DNA from 3 places in the Bacillus cereus group sp. MYBK79-1 genome. Region 3 is predicted to be linked to each of the others. Evidence: riboswitches for the same ligand, from Rfam matches in the RefSeq annotation. Region 3 holds a riboswitch; each other region holds the start of a gene.

Region 1 (7,571 bases), on a different contig from region 3:
GCATTGAATATAAAGAAGAAATATTACGCAATTATATATTTATACAATTACATGATTGTTTACCATCATTCTTTAAACTATTTCTTAAAAATAAACGTTATGCAACGATTCACGATATTCTGTTCTATTGGTGTGACGATGAGCAAAGAATGAGCTTAGAAAAAAAATATAATCTTAGTTTTATTTATGAAAAATATGCTTGCGGATAAAGAGCATTTTCTATATAAATTAAAAAGGATCTCAAGTTTATGTGAGATCCTTTTTTTATTAGTAAAGCAAGGAGAACGTAATTAAGACGAGAAATAACATGCCATAAAGGAGAAATTGTGCAGTATAACTTCCTTGTATACCAAAAAAACTATTTATTTTTGCATATAAATTCAATATATATTTTATCGGATTATCTTTGAAAGATTGGTACAAAGTGTCTCCTCTTTCTAAGCTTCTTGTTCGTGTTTTTTGTTAGTAGGAACATGAATGTATCTAGCTATGAATAATAAAACAGCCATAAAAAATACAGGAAATACGGTAGATAAATAAAAACCATTACTAATAATATTTGCTATTAGGGCACTTAATAGAAAGATGGCATTATAAATATGGGCAATTTTTTGTTTAAGTTGAACTTGAAAAGATTCCATCATAATTTCTAAAGCAACAAAAGCAATGATAATAGATAAAAATACAGTATTTGTATTGTAAATGATTAAACAACAGATTAAACCTAAAAAGGCTAAGTATTCAATTAAGAGAGGTATATTGATATTGCGTGACATACAATTTACCTAACTAAATATGGCAGTGGGTTTACTGCATTTGTTTTTTCAAAATTCCATTCTCCATTGTGTAATTCAAAATGAAGATGTTGCCCGTATGAATGACCTGTGTTTCCCATATGACCTACTAATTGTCCAGCTTGTACTTGATCACCAGCTTGTACAGTGCGATCTTTCATGTGAGCATAGACTGTTGTATATAATTTCCCGTTTATTTGATGGGCGATGAACACAACATTGCCATAGCTAGCTGAATAATATGATTTCACAACTTTGCCTGCAGCCGCCGCCTGGATAGAGACATTACCTGGAGCTGCAATATCTATACCGTAATGCATCTGTTCCCAACGCATATCAAAGGTTGAGCTAATTCTTCCTTGAGTAGGGAATTTGAAAACTGCTGGAATGGAAGCAGTTTGGGCTTTTTGAACTTGTGCTTGATTTTGCACTACATAATGTTTTGCCACGTATCCGTATCCTGTGCCAAAACGAATTTTATACCAAGTTCCTACAGTTTCCACTACTTGTAGTTGTGTTCCATTTTGTAATGAACCAAGTAGTGCACTACTTGTACTAGCGGTGCTACGTACATTAAGTTTAGGTGTTGCAACTGTGTATTTTGTATTATTTTGAACTGTGATACCTTTTACTAAAGGCTGTGAACCATTAGAAACGAATGCTTTTTGTACGTAACCTGTTTTGCCATTATGTAAAATTTTATACCAATCGCCTTGTTCTTCTTGAATGGTAACGAATTTTCCATTTGGTAATACATCTAAAATTGAAGATTCTAAATTAGGTTCAGATCGAACATTTAATGCATTGGCATTAACGATATATTGATTATTAGATTGAAGTTTGTTTTTTAGTAGAATAGAATCTTTTTGTACGTAACCTACTTTATTATTAACAGATACTTTATACCAACCATTAGTTGTTTCAAGTATGTTCACCTTCGTATTAAAGCGAATTGTATCAATTGATGAGCTATTTGCGTTATCTTTTGTATGTAAGGCTACCTGATCGACTTTTACATATCCAGTTTTCACATTAGATAATTGTTCAGCGTTGGCTGTTTGTACATTTGTTTCTCCCATAGAAGGAAGTAAAGAAGCAATTGCGACAGTAGTTGCTGTTAAAGCAGTAGCTTTCATATTCATATAATAGAGACCTCCTCTAGTTGTATAGTTGTAATTTTATTATAGTATAAAGATATAATATAGTGGGTTTATTCACATAAATGTAATATGAAATCAATATAAAAATAAATTTTTTGAGGATAATGATTCCTTTTTACCTAATTAATTAGGATAATAATTTCTAACATAGAATATAAGTATTATATAGCTTTGTTATTTTGTTGATAATTGAGAAAATTAAAACAGTTGATGATGTCTTATTACGGTGTTATACTGACAGTGTTAATTTCATAGTTTGCTAGGAGAGCTGGTGTTGCCAGCTGAGAGTAGGCCGTAAGCCTTTGATCCTTTTCATTACCTGATCTAGATTATGCTAGCGTAGGGAAGCAATTCGGACACTAATAATGAGTCCCCGTTTCTTTGCGTATAGAAACGGGGCTTTTTTATTTGAAAATTTCATATTGAACCACTAGGGGTGCTTGTTGTGCTGAGAGAGGAATAATCCTTAACCCTTACAGACCTGATCTAGGTAATACTAGCGAAGGGAAGTGGAGCAACGAATAAATTATAATTTTGTTTGCTGTAACCACTTCTTATTTAGAAGTGGTTTTTTATTTATATACACATACCGGAAGGGGATAGGGAAATGAAATTTTGCGATAGATTATTAGAAACTGTACAACCAGTTTGGGAGATGAGTCATAATCATCCGTTTGTAGTAGGTATGGGGGATGGCACGTTAGAAAAAGATAAGTTTCAGTATTATATTATTCAAGATTATTTATATTTGTTAGATTATGCAAAGCTATATGCGATTGGTGTTGTAAAGGCAACGAATCCACAAGTAATGGGGAAATTCGCTGAACAAATTGATGGAATATTAAATGGAGAAATGACGATCCATAAACAGTATGCAAAAAGACTTGGAATTTCTATAGAGGAGATAGAGTCAGCAAAACCATCTGCTAAAAATTTAGCTTATACAAATTACATGATGTCTGTATCTCAAAATGGCACACTTGCGGAATTAATAGCAGCACTTCTTCCATGTATGTGGAGCTATTGGGAAATTGGAAAGCGTTTAAATGATATTCCTGGAGCAAGAGATCATGAGTTTTTTGGTGAGTGGATTCAAGGATATAGTTCTGAAGAATACGGTAACCTTTGTATTTGGTTAATAGATTTATTAAATGAAATGGCAGTTGGAAAGTCTGACAAAGAGCTAGATCGATTAGAGGAGATTTTCCTATATTCCAGTCGATTTGAATATTTATTCTGGGATATGTCCTACCGTAAGGAGATGTGGGGATTTGAGGAGCAAGAACATACTACAGTTTCATAATGTTTCTTTTCATTATGATGAGAAACCAATCATCAATGAATTAAATGCTTCTATACAAGATAAAGAGTTTGTAAGTATTATCGGACCGAGTGGATGCGGGAAAAGTACTTTATTTCGCCTTATTACAGGTTTAGAAGAAGCAAGTACTGGTCAGATAGAGCTGACAGAAACGAAGAGCCATCCTGTAGGGTATATGCCCCAAAAAGATATGCTCCTGCCGTGGAGAACGATTATTGAGAATGCTGCTCTGCCGCTAGAGTGCCAAGGTGTACAGAAGAAAGAAGCACAAATAAAGGCAAAGGAACTGCTACATAAATTTGGATTACAAGGGTATGAGACTAAATATCCGAAAGATTTATCTGGTGGTATGAGGCAACGCGTATCCTTTATCCGAACTTTATTAACAGGCGGGGAGATATTGCTGTTAGATGAACCGTTTAGCGCGCTAGATGCTTTAACGAAGGCATCTTTGCAAGAATGGTTGTTTGAACAATGGAAAGAGTGGGAAAAAACAATTTTGTTTATCACTCATGATGTGGAAGAAGCATTATTTCTTTCTAATCGAATTTTCGTTGTAGAAAATCAACCGATAACTACTTTAACCGAGAGGATTGTACCGCTTGATTGTAACCGGACAAGAAAAGATTTATATAAGCCGGAAGTGTTAGCGCTGAAAGATGAGCTTCTTAGTATGTTACAAAGGCAGGTACTCGTATGATGAACCGGTTGAAGGAGTTATTACCTGCTCTTACACTTTCTAGTATTTTACTTGCCCTTTGGGAAGTAGGGGCAAGAATTGTAGATGAAATGTACATTTTACCGTCACCGTCTGCAATTGTAGTGAAGATATGGAAACTAAAAGATATATTATTTACGGTTCATTTACCGGCAACCTTATCCGTCGTTTTAATAGGGGTGGCTATTTCTATCGTACTTGGGGTAGGGCTAGCGATGTTAATGAATGCGAGTAATTGGATGGAGAGAGCATTTTATCCATTATTAGTCGCTTCACAAACAATTCCTATTACAGCACTTGCTCCGCTTTTCGTTTTATGGTTTGGATATACAATTTGGAGTAAGGTCGTTGTTACGGTTTTAATTACGTTTTTCCCAATTGCGGTCAATACGTATGATGGACTACGCAGTACGAAAAAAGAATGGGAGGAGCTCTTAGTTACGTATGGAGCAACGAAAAAAGATGTTTTTCTTAAATTAAAGTTGCCATCTGCTCTTCCTTATTTTTTCTCAGCTTTAAAAATTGCAGTTCCGCTTAGTGTGATTGGAGCAGCAATTGGTGAATGGCTCGGTGCACAAGCTGGGCTAGGATATTTCAGTAAAAGAATGATGACGCAGTTAGACGGAGCAGGTGTATTTGCACCCATTGTATTGTTATCATTATTAGCTATTTTCTTCGTCATACTTATTTCGGTATTAGAAAAGAAATTTATTAGTTGGAGGAAGCATTCATGAAATTATTAAAACGCATCTTTGTGTTTACATTATTAGTTGCAATGATCGCTGGATGTTCTAGTAATTCGGCATCAGAGAAGAGTAAAAAAGAAAAAGAAATAACGGTCATGCTTGATTGGTATCCAAATGCGGTACATAGCTTTATTTATGCGGCTATTGAAAAAGGCTACTTTAAAGAAGAAGGAGTAAAGGTGAATATTAAATTCCCTTCCAACCCGACTGACCCATTAACTTTAGCAGCTGCAGGAAAAGTAACAGTGGGCCTATATTATCAGCCAGATGTTGTTATGGCAAAAGCAAATGAACAAATTCCAGTGAAATCAATTGGAGCTGTCGTACGTTCACCATTAAATCATGTTATATCGCTGAAGTCAGCGGGCATTCAATCGCCAAAAGATTTAGAGGGGAAAACAGTTGGATATTCTGGAACACCTTTAAGTGAGATGTATTTAAAAACGATGATAAAAGAAGCTGGTGGTAATCCAGATACAGTGAAAGTAGTCGATGTTGGCTTTGATTTAGTACCAGCAGTAATTACGAAAAAAGTGGATGCGGTAACAGGGGCGTACATTAACCATGAAGTACCTGTTATGCGCCATGAAGGTCATGAACCAGCATACTTTAACCCAGCAGATTACGGTGTACCGAATTATCATGAACTTGTATTTGTAACAGGTGATAAAACGTTGAAAAAAGATAAAGAAGCGTTGCAAGCCTTCTTACGTGGTACGAAAAAAGGCTATGATTTCATGAAGAAAAACCCAGATGAAGCATTAAATATTTTATTAAATCATCAAGAAAAAGAAAACTTCCCGCTTGTACCAGAAGTTGAAAAAGAAAGTATGAAAATTTTATTAGAGAAGATGGAAACGAAAGATGAGCCATTCTTATCGGATTCAAAAGAGTCATGGGAGAAACAAAATAAATGGCTAAAAGATAAAGGAATGACGAAAGAAATCGTTCCGGCCGAGGAGTTATTCGAAAACATTTTAAAGTAGGCGAATGAATATGAAAAATGAGCTTCATGTAATCTCAAATGGTCACATGTCATTCGAAGAGTTAGTGAATATAGCAATGCAAATTGAAAGTGAGATTGATTATTTGCATATTCGTGAGCGTGAGAAAAGTACGAAGGAATTGTATGAAGGTGTGGAAAGTCTTTTGAAGAAAGGCTTTCCAGCATCGAAAATAGTGATAAACGATCGAATTGATATTGCTATTTTATTAAACATCCCGCGCGTGCAGCTAGGATATCGAAGCGCAGATGTAAGGTCAGTGAAAGAAAAGTTTTCTTATTTGCATGTCGGTTATTCTGTGCATTCTTTAGAAGAGGCGATTGATGCATTTAAGAATGGAGCGGATTCACTTGTCTATGGTCATGTATTTCCGACAGATTGCAAAAAGGGTGTGCCAGCGAGAGGGCTTGAAGAAATTTCAAACATTGCAAAGTGTTTATCCATACCGATTACAGCAATTGGAGGAATTACCACGGAAAACACCGGGGATGTTCTTACTAACGGCGTCAGTGGTATTGCTGTTATGTCTGGGATTATAAGTAGTAGTAACCCGTATAACAAAGCGAAGTCTTATAAGGACTCAATAAGAAAGTGGGCGGAAAAACATGTGTAAGAAGTATGATGTAGCGATAATTGGCGGTGGTGTAATTGGTAGTTCAGTTGCACATTTTCTAGCAGAAAGAGGATATAAAGTAGCGATTGTAGAGAAGCAAAGAATTGCATCTGAAGCCTCGAAAGCAGCTGCTGGTTTACTTGGGGTTCAGGCAGAATGGGATGAATATGATCCGCTATTTGAACTTGCTAGAGAAAGCCGTGCTATATTTCCACAACTTGCAGAAGTTTTACGTGAAAAAACAGGCATCGATATTGGATATGAAGAGAAAGGCATTTATCGCATTGCTCAAAATGAAAATGAGAAGGAAAGAATTCTTCGCATTATGGATTGGCAGCAGAAAACAGGTGAAGATTCTTACTTTCTAACGGGAGATCGTTTACGAGAGAAAGAACCATTTCTTTCTAAGTCAATTATAGGTGCTGTATATTATCCGAAAGATGGTCATGTTATTGCACCAGAGCTTACGAAAGCATTCGCACATTCTGCATCATTTTCGGGTGCTGATATATATGAACAGACAGAAGTGTTTGATATTCGTATTGAAAATAATAAAGTGACTGGGATTGTGACGAGCGAAGGTATTATCACATGTGAAAAAGTGGTTATTGCGGGTGGTTCATGGAGCACGAAGTTACTAGGTTATTTTCATCGCGAATGGGGTACATATCCAGTTAAAGGAGAAGTAGTTGCGGTAAGAAGTAGAAAACCACTTTTAAAGGCGCCTATTTTCCAAGAAAGATTTTACATTGCACCAAAGCGCGGCGGACGTTACGTAATTGGAGCAACGATGAAGCCTCATACGTTTCATAAAACTGTGCAACCGGAAAGTATTACTTCTATATTAGAGCGCGCGTATACAATAGTGCCAGCTTTAAAAGAAGCAGAGTGGGAAAGCGCATGGGCAGGGTTAAGACCACAATCGAATCACGAAGCTCCTTATATGGGAGAGCATGAAGAGATAAAAGGTTTATATGCTTGTACGGGCCATTATCGAAACGGCATTTTATTAAGCCCTGTTTCTGGTCAGTATATGGCGGATTTAATAGAAGGAAAGCAGGCGAATCACTTGCTAGATTCATTGCTTTCGAAAACAGTTTAGAAAGGGGCTGGAAGTTTGAATTTGAAAATTAATGGTAATCAAATTGAAGTGCCAGAGAGTGTAAAAACAGTAGCTGAGCTACTTACACATTTAGAGTTGGAAAACAGAATTGT
Region 2 (7,571 bases), on a different contig from region 3:
TTTATCAACATTTGTGTATGTTTTCTCTATATACAATGTATATAAAATACTTTACATTATGTTTAAGTTAAGAACTCATTTTTAATAGGGAAATGTAAACGTTTTATTAGGGGGAGGAAGCATGGGGAAATTATTTTTAAAAATATGTTTATTCACAATAGGGACTGTGTTTTTATTCACAGCGAAAACAACATACGCTGAAGAGAAGCAACAAAATAATTATCCTATCATACTAGTGAATGGATTTGCTGGGTGGGGTAGAGAGGAAATGTTAGGGGTTAAATATTGGGGTGGTGTTCATGATATACAAGAAGATTTAAAAAGAAGTGGCTATACAGTACATACTGCTGCTGTTGGACCTGTTTCTAGTAACTGGGATCGCGCATGTGAATTATATGCGCAAATTAATGGTGGTACAGTAGACTACGGTGCCGCACATGCTGAGAAACATGGACATAATCGTTTTGGCAGAACTTATAGTGGTTTTGCACCGAATTGGAGTGAAACAAATAAAGTTCATTTAGTTGGGCATAGCATGGGTGGACAAACGATTAGAACATTAGTACAGCTATTAAAAGAAGGTAATTTAGAAGAAAAAAATCATGTGAAAAATCATCCGAACACGAATATATCATCACTATTTGAGGGCAAGAAATCATATGTTCATAGTGTGACAACATTAGCAACTCCTCACAATGGGACAACACTTGCTGATGGAAGCCTTCTGTTGCCGTTTGTAAAAGATTTACTCATTGCAGCTGCAAGTTTAGGAGGAAACAGTAATTTATCATTATATGATTTTAAATTGGATCAATGGGGGATAAAGAAGAATACTGGAGAGTCCTTTTTCCAATATACTGATCGTATTATAAATAGTTCACTTTGGAAAGATACAAAAGATATAAGTCAATGGGATTTAAGTACAGATGGTGCAAAGGAGCTTAATAATTGGGTAAAGACGCAATCAGATGTGTATTACTTATCCTATAGTGGACATGCATCACAAGCAGTACCTATAACAGGTTTACATCTACCTCATATAACGATGAATAAAGTGTTAATGGGCAATGCATTTTTCCTAGGTTCCTATGCGAGATATGAAGAAAATCGTCCATTCATTGATACTTCTTGGTGGCAAAATGACGGTGTAGTAAATACAAATTCTATGATTGCACCTTCTTCTAATACTGCTGTAAATAATAATGAGGCTTTACAGATTGGAAAATGGAATCATATCGAAACGAAAGCAAATTGGGACCATCTCGACATGGTAGGACTTAGTGTTTCAGACACGTTAGGTTTTTCTAGTATTCAAGAGTTTTATAGAACAATTATAGAAAAGCTATCAAGATTACCGAAATAGGTAATAATAAAGCGCTCTCGATGGAATTCGAGGGCGCTTTATATTATATTGAAAGAGGGATATGGTAGAAAAATATGGGGGGATATTATGAAAATTAAAGTTGTATTATCAGGATATGGAACAGTAGGAAGAGAGTTTATAAAATTACTAAATGAAAAATATTCATATATATATGAAACATATGGTATAGAGTTAGTTTTAAGTGGCGTTTTAGGTAGAAATGTTGCAATACATAATGAGGATGGATTATCTATTCATCACTTATTAAGGTATGGTGGCGGTAGCTCCGCAATTGAAGAATATATTGAGCATCATCCGAAGGAACGAGCAACGGATAACATAAGTGGTACTGTACTGGTGGAATCGACTGTTACAAATCTTAAAGATGGAAATCCAGGAAAACAATATATAAAACAAGCGATTGAGAAACATATGGATATAGTAGCAATTTCAAAAGGTGCACTCGTTACAAACTGGAGAGAAATAAATGGAGCAGCAAAAATCGCAAATGTACGAATTCGATATAGTGGTGCAACTGCTGCCGCATTACCGACACTTGATATTGGCCAATTTAGTTTGGCTGGTTGCCATATTGAAAAAATAGAAGGAATATTAAACGGGACTACAAATTATATTCTTTCGAAAATGAATGAGGAAGATATTACGTTTGAAGAAGCACTGAAAGAAGCGCAAAGTAAAGGAATTGCTGAAACGAATCCAATATTAGATGTAAGTGGTTCTGATAGTGCGTGTAAATTGTTACTTTTGACAAACAGTTTAATGAGAACAGAAAATACACTTACCGATATACATATAAAAGGAATCGAACAGGTTACACAACAACAAATTCGAAATGCTAAAGAACATAATAAATATATTAAATTAATAGCTTCAGCATATAAGGATAAGTGTGGTAAAGTGGCTCTTCATGTGGAACCACGCGAAATAGATAAAGATCATCCGCTAGCAAATGTAAATGGGACAGAAAAAGGGATTACATTCTTTACAGATACGATGGGGCAAGTTACTACAATTGGTGGTGCTTCTAATCCACGCGGAGCCGCAGCAGCAGCTTTAAAAGATATAATTAACTTATATCATAAAGATTTGTACCGTAATAACGGGAAGTAAAATCCTCCATTGATTATTAGCCTTCGCTTTATAAGACCGTACCGCCCTTTATAAAAAATACATATGTAGTGGACCTTTTGAGAATGAAATAAATATGCAAAAATGATTGCAGGGGGGAAGGAATTGTTTAAAGATTTTAAAGTTGTAAAAGATCGTCCTGTTTATATTCAATTGAAAGATTATGTAAAAAAGATGATTATGAAAGGGCATTTGCTCGGAAATCAAAAAATTCCTTCAACAAGGGAATTAAGTGAATTACTAAATGTGAGCAGAAATACTGTACTGGCTGCTTATGCAGATTTAGAGCAAGAAGGACTCATTTATGCAGTTAAAGGTAAAGGGAATTTTGTAGCGAAGATTGATATATCGAACACTTCGTCTGTTGAAATAGATTGGAAAAATAAACTTAATACAGTTACCTTATTGGCGGATGAATTAGATTTAATGAAACATGGTGTTCGCTGGGAAAAAGGAATGATTGTTTTTAATAGCATTGCTCCAGATGAAAAGCTATTTGATGTGGAAAATTTCAAAAGAGCTTTTCTTACTCGCATGTCCATTGAAGGGGATGTCGTATTAAATTACGGATACGCAAAAGGTTATAGGCCGTTAATGAATTATCTACTTCACTATATGGAAATGAAAGGTGTAGATATTTCGAACAAAGATATTTTAATTACAAATGGATTTACAGAAGGATTAGACATTGTACTATCTTCGCTATCGAAAAAATCAGGGCGAGTTATTTGTGAGAATCCGACACATCATGCTGCACTGAAGCTGTTCCGTTTACATGGACTTGAAGTACATGGAATAACTATGAATGAAGATGGCATCGATACGAACGAAGTAGAAAAAAGTTTGCGTGAAAAGGATTTTGATTTTGCGTATTTAATTCCTTCTTATCATAATCCAACCGGTATTGTTACGAGTTCAGAGAAAAGAACGGAACTGATGAGATTATTTTCAAAATATAAGGTTCCTATTATAGAAGATGGGTTTAATGAAGAGCTACGTTATTCAGGTTCACATTTAGCACCATTATTAACTTTTGCTGGCGCTGGTAATAATGTAATTTATATTAGTAGCTTTTCAAAGGTACTTTTCCCTGGTTTACGTGTAGGCTGGATCATCGCAGATAAAGAGCTAATCCATCATTTAGAAAGTGTAAAAAGAGCAAGAACAATACACACATCAACGCTAGATCAAGCGGTTTTATTTCAATATTTACATGAAGGGTATTTTGAAAAATATTTAAAAAAGGCAAGATCTGTTTATAAGAAAAAATATGAGTTAGCTGTTGGGGCATGTAACGAGTACATTTCGTTTCAAAGAATGACCGGTGACGGTGGACTTCATTTATTTATAGAGTTAGAAGAAAAAATTCATGCCCGTACTCTTTTACAAAAGTGTTATGAGCAAGGGGTTACATTTTCTCCTGGAGATGTTTTTTATTCTGATGGAGGAGGAGCGACTACTTTTCGATTAGGATTTTCACGTCTGAAAGAAGAAGAAATAGTACGTGGAATCAAAATAATCGGTGATACAATAAAAAATGAAATTTGGAGTTGAGGAAATGAGAATTGGCGTTATTATGGGTGGAGTATCCTCTGAAAAACAAGTGTCAATTATGACTGGAAATGAAATGATTGCAAATTTAGATAAAAATAAATATGAAATCGTACCAATTACGTTAAATGAAAAAATAGATTTAATCGAAAAAGCGAAAGACATTGATTTTGCGCTACTCGCATTACACGGAAAATACGGGGAAGATGGGACGGTTCAAGGAACGCTTGAAAGTTTAGGTATTCCTTATAGTGGAAGCAATATGTTATCTAGCGGTATATGTATGGACAAAAATATTTCGAAAAAGATTTTACGTTATGAAGGTATAGAAACACCAGATTGGATTGAACTTACAAAAATGGAAGATCTAAATCTTGATGAGTTAGATAAGTTAGGGTTTCCATTAGTGGTAAAACCGAACTCTGGTGGCTCAAGTGTTGGGGTAAAGATTGTCTATGATAAAGACGAATTAATTGCAATGCTGGAAACTGTATTCGAATGGGATTCTGAAGTAGTAATAGAGAAGTATATAAAAGGTGACGAGATTACATGTTCAATTTTTGATGGAAAACAGTTACCTATCATTTCAATTCGACATGCGGCGGAGTTCTTTGATTACAATGCAAAATATGATGATGCTAGTACAATTGAAGAAGTTATCGAACTTCCAGCTGAGTTGAAGGAACGTGTAAACAAAGCGTCACTGGCTTGCTATAAAGCATTAAAGTGCAGTGTTTATGCAAGGGTGGATATGATGGTGAAGGACGGTATTCCATATGTAATGGAGATTAATACATTACCAGGGATGACACAAGCGAGTTTACTACCAAAAAGTGCAGATGCAGCGGGAATTGATTATAGTAAACTATTAGATATGATCATTGAAACTTCATTAAGGGTAAGAAAAGAAGAAGGGTTTTAAGCACTGGTATCATGAATACTTTTGACAGTAACATGAAGTATGTTATGATGAATACAGTACGAAAATTAAATATTTATCCACTAGGGGGGCCTATTATAGGCTGAGATCAAATGAGAATTTGAGACTCTTAGTACCTGATCTGGTTAATGCCAGCGTAGGGAAGTGGGAAAGACATTGCTATTTTATCAATAAATACTGTCAATTTCACTTTCTTTACGTCTGTAAAGAAAGTTTTTTTATTTTAAAGCGTTAATAAATGTGGATAAATACTTATATTAAATAAATTACTTGGAGGGATTTAAATGACTTTTTCACAATCATTACGTAAAGAAGTAGATTCAATTTGGGAAGCTAGTTTTCATCACCCTTTTGTAAAAAAACTTGGTGAAGGAACGTTAGATTTAGCTAGTTTTCGCTATTACGTGCTTCAAGATTCATATTATTTGAGTCATTTTGCTAGAGTACAAACGTTAGGAGCTGCAAAAGCACTGGAATTAGAAACGACAGCTCGTATGGCACACCATGCTCAAAATACATATGAGGCAGAATTATCTTTACATGAGAATTTTGCGAAGAAACTAGGGATAACACAAGAAGAAAAAGATAATTTTATTCCAGCTCCAACTGCATACGCATATACTTCACATATGTATCGTGCGGCATATGAAGGACATTTAGGCGATATCATTGCAGCAATTTTACCTTGCTATTGGCTGTATTATGAAATTGGCGAGCGTTTAAAAGAGTGTCAGCCAGAAGAGCCAATTTATAACGAATGGATTTCTGCTTACGGATCTGATTGGTTCCGTACATTAGTTGAAGAGCAAATTACACGATTAGATATTATCGCTGAAAAGGTGACAGAGTCTGACCGTAAGCGAATGAAACAGCATTTTATTATTAGTAGTCAATATGAATATTCATTTTGGGAAATGGCTTATACTTTAGAGCAGTGGCCAGTGAATATAGAAGTAAAAGATGTAATAGGGTAAAGAAAAGAGGTATTGCGATACATATGTATGGTCAATACCTCTTTTTATACTCTTTTGTAAAATTATTGTGAATTTCAAATACAATATGCAATATATATTGTATAATTTGAATGTATTATATTTGTAATATAAAAGGAGGGCTATGTATGATGATTTTTAATTCTTATACGCGTCATTCATTAACATGTTAATTAGATAAGCGGTATTTGTTTTTCTTTTAAGTAATTAGATATTGTGATTATACTTTAGTTTTTTTGTGATCAAGAAAAATGAAGAAAGGAAGTAATCATTTTATGGAAAAATTAAAGTTGTTAACATTTGAAAATATAGTAGAACCTCTTTTAAACGAAAGCGTATCATTTATATATTTTCCTATTGAATGGCTTGATATTGTAGAGATACATTATAAGACATTTTTATTAACGAGTAAGTTGAAACGATTGAATGAAAGGTTATATGATATGTTTTCTGATATATTATTTATTCAGCATAATCCATATGTATTAAATGAAAATACGCCGTGGATTGTATGTAAAGAACCTATTAGAAAAGAACAACTTGATTATATTTTCCAAAGTTGGTATGAAATTATTCATGATTGGAAGCCTAATAAATTAATAGAATCGCCAAAATATGAATGGCATTACGATTTAATTTCTAATTTAACAGTATTACATGATAATGAAATATATTCTAAGTGGGTGCCCGCTTTAATTTCACATATGTTTTGTGAACGCCCTTTACAATTAGAAAACATACACGAAAAAAATATATATTTTTCGCCTCTTAGATCACAAAATATTTGTGAGGCTATGTCAGAGCCTATTAAAGACGAAAAAACACAAGATTATTTCGCCTATGTATATCGGTTCGAATGTATAACGCGCGGAGGCGAGAATATTCCATTATTAAATGTTTCAATAGGAATTCGTAGATTTTATCAAGAATATAACCATCCAGATATTCCTTTGCTTTTAAGACGAAAACGAGGCATGATTTTAATTTCTACTCCAGAATTTGCATCGAATAATAAAAAAAATCGGTTTGTAAAGCTAAAAGTGCAACAAGCAACAAACGGTATAAAGTGGATTAAGATATTTAGAAATTTAAAAGATGATTTTCATATAGGTGGAGAAGTTGATTTGGAGCATATTCTTCAATATCCGAAAGATTATATGCTGGGAGAAAATCTTAGGGTGTTACTTCCATATAACGAGAGAATATATAAAGTTCAAGGTACTAAAATAAAACTTGGTATAAAAGTAAAGGAAAGAGAGTATTTATTTAAAGGGTTTCAGCAAAAATTCTCTTATTTCAGATTACTACCGGAATGTAAAAAGGTAGTCACAAATAATGAAAATGAATTATTCCCTTTAATTGCACCAAAAGGATTAGAGACTATAACGTTAGAAATATGGTCTGAAAAAATATCGTTGGAAGTAGAACAAGCGTTATTTGAAACTGAAATTGTGTTAGCTCAAATCGGTGAGTCATCATACGTATTAAATGCAGATTCTCCAGTATTGTTAAAAATAGTAAGACATAATATTGAAAAAGTATTGCAAAATCCATATAAAATGCAATATTGCCAGAA
Region 3 (7,571 bases):
TGTTCTCTAAAATGAGCTAAACCTTTCGTTCCTTGCACTGCTTTCGTATCTTTTTTCGTACTCGTTGGAAAAACAGGGCCAACACCTAAATAATCAGCTCCGTTTTCAATTGCCCAGCACGCTTCTTCAATTGTATGTGTAGATACACCAATAATTTTATCCCCCATTTTTTCACGAACAGAAGTAATTCCTTCATCATCTTGTCCAACATGTACGCCATCTGCATCTAACTCGATAGCTAGTTCCACATCATCATTTACAATGAATGGGACACCGTACTCCTTACAAATTGCTTGTAGTTCTTTTGCGAAACAAATACGCTTCTCTCCCGTTAAAGCCCCTTCCCCCTTTTCACGGAATTGAAAAATTGTTATACCACCTTCAAGTGCATCTCTCAACACTTGTAGTGGCTCCTTCGTACAATTGTTACTTCCCATAATAAAATATACTGATAATAACTTAGACATTTCTGCCTTTGAAATACGCGACATTTATTTTCCCTCCTTACTATATAACCTCAATCTTCCCATACTTCTCTATATCATCTGAAGTCGTATTCGCTAACTGATTTAAAAATTCAATTTGGAAACTACCAGGTCCTTTTTCCACTGTCTTAGCAGCTGCCAATTCTGCCGCTACACCATAAAACGTTAATGCCGCTACTGCTGCCTTTACATAATCTTTTTCTACTGCTACAAATGCTCCTATTACAGAAGTTAGTAAACAACCAGTTCCCGTAACTTTCGTTAAAATAGGGTGACCATTTCGAATAAGAATCGTTCGCTCTCCATCTGTAACAACATCTTCTTTTCCAGTAATCACCGCAACTGTATTTAATTCATCAGCTGCCTGCCTTGCAATACTTACGACATTGCCATTTCCAGCACCGGCGTCTACCCCTTTAATTTCCCATCTCTCATTAATAACGTTCGCTATTTCTGCTGCATTTCCGCGAATAATTGCTAAATCAATTTCAGCCGGAATATGTCTCGCAACTTCTGTTCGATACGATGTTGCTCCTGCACCAACTGGATCAAACAGTACTGGTACATTGTTCACATTTGCTGATTTACCCGCGAGTAACATCGCTTCTACTTCTTCAGGACGAAGTGTCCCCATATTTAATACTAACGCTCCAGCAATGCTAGCCATTTCTGCTACTTCTTCTTTCGCATACGCCATTACAGGTGATGCTCCTAACGCTAACAAGCCGTTAGCTGTAAAATTTGTTACAACAACATTTGTAATATTATGAACAAGCGGATTAGACTCTCTCACCAAATCCACTACTTTACTAATTTCTTTCATATTCATCCTTCTCATCCCCTAACTATAGTAATGGGAGATACACAAAAAGGCACTTTGCGCGTACGCAAAGTGCCTGAACATGTGCTTTTACACTCTCCCTACGCTGGCATTATCCAACAGGTTCAAATGGTCAATGACGGATTAGTCATACTCTCAGCTTGCATCCACAAACTCCCATGTGCTTATTATTCTTCTACTTCAAAGTCTACTCTTATTCTAGTAAAATAACAAGTTCTTTACTTTTCTATTTAAATAGAAGCAACTAATAAGACAATAAGCATAATAACTATCTATTTCTCACAGTCTCATCATGGTGCATATTATGTTCTGTCGCCATCATTCTCTTTCAAACGGATGTTATCCCACTAAAAAACGTTCAAATCTGGAGCGAAACTGAATCTCAAGAAGATGTATGCTATAGTTAACGTATGGAAATTTGAAAGGATGTTTTAAATATGTCAAAAAGCGTTGTAATCGCTGAAAAGCCTTCCGTTGCACGTGATATTGCTCGCGTACTGAAGTGCGATAAAAAAGGAAACGGCTACCTTGAAGGTAGTAAATATATTGTAACTTGGGCTTTAGGCCATCTCGTTACATTAGCAGATCCAGAAAGCTATGATGTGAAATATAAAAAGTGGAATTTAGAAGATTTACCGATGCTACCTGAGCGTTTGAAATTAACGGTTATTAAACAAACTGGTAAACAATTTAATGCTGTGAAGAGTCAGCTTCTTAGAAAAGATGTAAATGAAATTATTGTAGCGACAGACGCTGGGCGCGAAGGAGAATTAGTCGCTCGCTGGATTATCGATAAAGTTCGAGTTAACAAACCGATCAAACGTCTATGGATTTCATCTGTTACTGATAAAGCAATTAAAGATGGCTTCGCTAATTTAAAACCAGGTAAAGCATATGACAATTTATACGCTTCGGCAGTTGCACGTTCAGAAGCTGATTGGTATATCGGTCTTAACGCGACTCGCGCTTTAACGACTCGCTTTAATGCCCAGCTAAATTGCGGCCGTGTGCAAACACCTACTGTAGCTATGATCGCTAATCGTGAAGATGAAATAAAGAACTTCAAAGCTCAAACTTACTACGGCATCGAAGCACAAACGACGAATCAGTTAAAACTAACTTGGCAAGATGCAAACGGCAATAGCCGCAGTTTTAATAAAGAAAAAATTGATAGCATCGTAAGAGGTTTAGATAAACATAATGCTACTGTTGTGGAAATTGATAAAAAACAGAAGAAGTCATTCTCTCCTGGTCTTTACGATTTAACTGAATTACAACGTGATGCAAATAAAAAGTTCGGTTACTCTGCGAAAGAAACGTTAAACATTATGCAGAAATTGTATGAGCAACATAAAGTGCTAACGTACCCTCGTACAGATTCACGCTATATTTCATCTGATATCGTTGGAACACTTCCAGAACGTCTAAAAGCATGTGGCGTTGGAGAGTACCGTCCTTTAGCACATAAAGTATTACAAAAGCCTATCAAGTCTAATAAGTCATTTGTTGATGATAGTAAAGTAAGTGATCATCACGCAATTATTCCGACAGAAGGATACGTTAACTTCTCGGCCTTCACAGATAAAGAACGTAAAATTTATGATTTAGTTGTAAAACGTTTCTTAGCCGTTTTATTCCCGGCATTCGAGTACGAGCAACTAACGTTACGCACAAAAGTTGGTAATGAAACATTCATTGCACGCGGAAAAACTATTCTGCATGCCGGTTGGAAAGAAATATATGAAAATCGCTTTGAAGATGATGATGTAACGGATGACGTAAAAGAACAACTTCTACCTCACATTGAAAAAGGCGATACATTAACTGTAAAGTTAATTATGCAAACATCAGGTCAAACAAAAGCACCTGCACGATTTAACGAAGCTACTTTACTTTCAGCAATGGAAAATCCTACGAAATATATGGATACGCAAAATAAACAACTTGCTGATACGTTAAAATCAACTGGTGGATTAGGTACTGTAGCAACGCGTGCTGATATTATCGACAAGCTATTCAATTCATTCTTACTTGAAAAACGTGGTAAAGATATTCACATTACCTCAAAAGGCCGTCAGTTACTTGATTTAGTGCCAGAAGAGTTAAAATCACCTACACTAACTGGTGAGTGGGAACAAAAGCTTGAAGCAATTGCGAAGGGTAAACTGAAAAAAGAAGTATTCATTTCAGAAATGAAGAACTATACGAAAGAAATTGTTTCTGAAATTAAATCAAGTGATAAAAAATATAAACATGACAACATTTCAACGAAGTCTTGTCCAGACTGTGGTAAACCAATGCTGGAGGTAAACGGTAAAAAAGGAAAAATGCTCGTTTGCCAAGACCGTGAATGTGGTCATCGTAAAAATGTATCTCGTACAACAAACGCTCGTTGCCCACAATGTAAGAAGAAGTTAGAATTACGTGGTGAAGGTGCAGGACAAATTTTCGCATGTAAATGTGGCTATCGCGAGAAATTATCGACATTCCAGGAAAGACGTAAAAAAGAATCTGGAAGCAAGGCTGATAAGCGCGACGTTCAAAAATATATGAAACAACAGAATAAAGAAGAACCATTAAACAACCCGTTCGCAGAAGCATTAAAGAAATTAAAATTTGATTAAACAAAAAGGTTCCTACCTCTATCGGTAGGAACCTTTTTGTTTAATGGATAATTTTACTTCCTTTTGCATTCTCAACAAACTTTTCACTCGATTTGTTAATTGGTGTTTTCAATAATAACGCAGCAATAACGATGACTACTACGAAAACACTTAATACAAGTAAATCTCTAATAACTATATCCCAAAGCATTCCACCTACTGTTTCACGAATTGCACTAATTGCATATGTGAATGGTAAGAACGGATAAATCGCTTGGAAGAATGGTGGTGTCATTTGAATTGGGAACGTACCACCCGATCCTGCTACTTGAAGCACAAGTAAAATGATTGCCATCGATTTGCCAACGTTTCCGAAGATAGAAACAAGTGAGTACACGATACAAACAAATACTCCGCCAATAAATAAACTAAATAACACAAACCAGAATTTATCGACTACGTACGTACCGAGTAAGAATATATCCCCCATCGATACGATAAACGCCTGCGAAAGACCTATCGTTAAGAATGTTAATAAACGTCCAAAGTATATTTCATGGCTCTTATAATTCGCGCCCTCTTCATGTACTTCTACCGTTAATAACGAAACCATTAATAGTGCGCCTACCCATAATGCAAGCACTGTGTAGAATGGTGACATTGCTGAACCGTAGTTCGGCATTGCAAATAATTTATTCTCTTTTAAATTTACTGGATTCGCGAAATAATCACTTTGCTTTTCAACATCATTTTTCAATAAGCGTATAATGTCTTTTATATCCTCTTCTGATTCAAAATCACGAATTTTATTTGCTAAGTCTTTAATCTTTTTCTCAGTTTCCGGCATTTCAGCTTTAATGTCTGCTAATTTCTTTTTACCGTCTACTAAGCCTTTTGATGAATCTTCTAGTAATTTTTTAACATCTGGAAGCTTTTTGTCTGCTTCTTTTAAAATTTGAGATGTGTTTTTAGACATCTCTTTTGTACGAGCAATAGCTGCATTGAAATTTGGAGTGATTTCAGAATCATATTTAGCTAAGATGTCACCTATTTGGCCCGAAACACTTTTAGATACTTTGTTAATACTCTCAATAACATCTGCTGCTGGTTTTTGGCCTTTATTAATAGCATCAATTCCTTTATCAGTTAAATCCATTCCTTTTTGCAAACCATCTTTTGCTTTGTTTAACTTAGTAATTGTACCATTAAGGTTTTTATCACTATTCACATCCGCTAAAACCTTATTTGTACTTTCCAGAACCGGAATCATATCATTAACTAAATTCCAACTTGCTTTGAACTGCCCATTTAAATCATTTAAGGCTACTTTTGTAGAGTCTAAACCGTTAACACCTTTATTACTTAAATCTGCTTTTGCCTTTTCGAGACTAGTTTTTAGTTTTGCGTAATCCGCTACAGCCTGATCATAGTTCTCTCTACCATTGTTTAATATCTCATTAGCTTTGTTTATATCTTGATTTAAATTACCTCTAAGTTGCTGCGCATTTCCCTGCACATTTTCAGCCTTATTTTTCAGTTGTTCAGCTGTACTTACTGCTTTTTCAAAATCAGCTACAAACGTTGCATTATAATCCTTTTCAGCTTGATTTACTAAATTATTTACTGCATCTAATTTTTGATTTACAGCATCACGTACATCTTGTTTAACTTCTTGTCCGGAACTAATTAAATCTCCTACATGCTTTACTCTATTATTAGCATCCTCCATAGAATTTTTAAGCACTGTTAAACTTTCCACTCTGTTCCCAAAGAACTGTTTACCGAAGTCCGTTGAAGCTGATTCCTTAAAAGCTGTAAAGAAATCAATCAAATATGAAACACTATCAATACGCTCTTGAAGGAGCTTTGAAGCATCCTGCACATTTTTCTGTGCTACAGCTGGATCCACACCCTTATTTTGAAGACCATCCATAACACTTTTTACATATGCCGTTCCAACACGAGTAGAATTGAAAACATTGTTTACAGTTTGATCAATATTTTTAGCAATGTTTTTATACCCCTCACCATTCACTTGTGGTAAGGCTGGAATCTCTGGTATTTGTGGAATAGTTATATTAGGTAACTCCGGTAATTTGGCTGGATCTGGCAATGTCAGATTAAAGTCAAATGCCGGATTTTTTAAGTAATCCGTAATTTCCGCTGCAGCATCCAACCCCTGCTTCATTACGGTTAAATTATTTTTAATAGTTCCCGGAGCCCGATTCAGTGTTTCATCATTTCTCGCAAAGAATTTATCTAAATTCCCTAACGCTTCTTGCCCATCATTAATAACACTTTCTACAACCGGCAACTCTTTTTGCGCTACTTTCACAATATCCTCTGCTCGAGTCGCATCATCTAACGCCTTATCCATCAGTGTATTCATTTCTGGGAACTGCGCTTCTAACTTAAAGACAAGATCCTTTACCTTCTCAATACTTGGCAAGTTCGTTTCTAAATCGATTCCAAGATCGTTGAAGATTTCAAAAATCTCGCCGTTTGCTGTTTTAACAAAGTTTTTACTAATCTCTTCTGTAAGACCCGATGCACCTTTAGCTGTAATCTTCGGCGCAATGGCATTTACCTTTTCATTTACGTAATAATCAATTTCTGGTTTCTGTGGATTTTCATTCAAGACTGTTGCAATCTTTTCTGAAAAATCTTTTGGAATAGTAATACTTGCAGAGTAATCTCCACGCTCTACCCCATAAATTGCTTGCTTTTCATCAACAAACTTCCACCCAAAATTTTTGTCCTTCTTAAGTGAATCTACAATTTCTTTCCCAATGTTAATATCTTTTCCTCTTAAATTTGATCCAGCATCTTGGTTAGAAACTGCAATCTGGATTCCTTTCGTATTTCCATAAGGATCCCAGGAAGCTTTAATGTTAAACCATGCATATAACGATGGTAAAATCATTAACCCTAAAACAATAACAATTGCAGCCCAATGTTTAGCTACATTCCGTAAATCTGTCTTATAAATACGCCAAATTTGTTTCATAGAAGTTATCACCTAATTATATATTTTTCCTTCTTTAGAAAATGATACATACATTTTGCAATTATATCACTTTCTACATCGTGGATTAAACGAAAACACACTATTTTTCCCATTAAATATTTCACTTACTTCATTATATAACGAAGTAAAAAAAGTATGCATACAAAATGACCAAATTAGTTTTACATTCAATAATAACAAATATATAGGAAATGTCATAAAAAATACAAGTATTTTCTCTTGGAAATACTTGTATTCCTAAAAAAATCCTCACAGCTTTTCATCATCTGTGAGGATTTCTTCTATTATATATCTACTTTTACTTCTACACCGAAATGATCTGAAATTACCTTTCGGTTTGTACCATTAAAAATGACTTTTGAAGAACGAACTTTTTCGCTTTGGTTACACAATATTAGATCGATTCGTAATTTATGTTTGTTTTCATCCCACCCAGCAATCTCACCTTGGACAGTTGTTCCTTCATCCTTCTCTATTGCTAGTTCATATGTGTCATACAAACCTTTTTGCATCATATATTCATAACCTTCGCCTTGCAAACGAGCATTGTTATTAAAGTCACCCATTAAGAAGGAAAGTTCATTACGATTTACACGCTCCATTAAACGATCAAC

What was found. A riboswitch is a leader RNA that binds a small molecule or an ion and turns the genes downstream of it on or off. The one in region 3 is predicted to bind thiamine pyrophosphate.
Region 1: it holds a riboswitch for thiamine pyrophosphate, as region 3 does, so the genes downstream of both, tenA (thiaminase II) here and thiM (hydroxyethylthiazole kinase) in region 3, are expected to answer to the same signal.
Region 2: it holds a riboswitch for thiamine pyrophosphate, as region 3 does, so the genes downstream of both, tenA (thiaminase II) here and thiM (hydroxyethylthiazole kinase) in region 3, are expected to answer to the same signal.

Annotation. Positions count from the first base shown of each region.
Region 1 covers NZ_JBQAEO010000003.1:3,720-11,290, forward strand. Annotated here, with positions in the region: gene ACTFOB_RS06855 (DUF3965 domain-containing protein) at 1-209, shown strand, start outside; gene ACTFOB_RS06860 (hypothetical protein) at 438-776, opposite strand; gene ACTFOB_RS06865 (SH3 domain-containing protein) at 782-1,936, opposite strand; TPP riboswitch at 2,206-2,317, shown strand; TPP riboswitch at 2,377-2,479, shown strand; gene tenA (thiaminase II) at 2,562-3,257, shown strand; gene ACTFOB_RS06875 (ABC transporter ATP-binding protein) at 3,226-3,975, shown strand; gene ACTFOB_RS06880 (ABC transporter permease) at 3,975-4,727, shown strand; gene ACTFOB_RS06885 (ABC transporter substrate-binding protein) at 4,724-5,725, shown strand; gene tenI (thiazole tautomerase TenI) at 5,736-6,356, shown strand; gene thiO (glycine oxidase ThiO) at 6,349-7,458, shown strand; gene thiS (sulfur carrier protein ThiS) at 7,474-7,571, shown strand, end outside.
Region 2 covers NZ_JBQAEO010000001.1:301,971-309,541, reverse strand. Annotated here, with positions in the region: gene ACTFOB_RS01645 (esterase/lipase family protein) at 122-1,363, shown strand; gene ACTFOB_RS01640 (homoserine dehydrogenase) at 1,451-2,494, shown strand; gene pdxR (MocR-like pyridoxine biosynthesis transcription factor PdxR) at 2,618-4,066, shown strand; gene ddlB (D-alanine--D-alanine ligase) at 4,071-4,985, shown strand; TPP riboswitch at 5,058-5,163, shown strand; gene tenA (thiaminase II) at 5,288-5,977, shown strand; gene ACTFOB_RS01620 (RNaseH domain-containing protein) at 6,271-7,571, shown strand, end outside.
Region 3 covers NZ_JBQAEO010000012.1:31,110-38,680, reverse strand. Annotated here, with positions in the region: gene thiE (thiamine phosphate synthase) at 1-491, opposite strand, end outside; gene thiM (hydroxyethylthiazole kinase) at 508-1,323, opposite strand; TPP riboswitch at 1,387-1,496, opposite strand; gene topB (DNA topoisomerase III) at 1,764-3,950, shown strand; gene ACTFOB_RS18565 (YhgE/Pip family protein) at 3,991-6,936, opposite strand; gene ACTFOB_RS18560 (endonuclease/exonuclease/phosphatase family protein) at 7,242-7,571, opposite strand, start outside.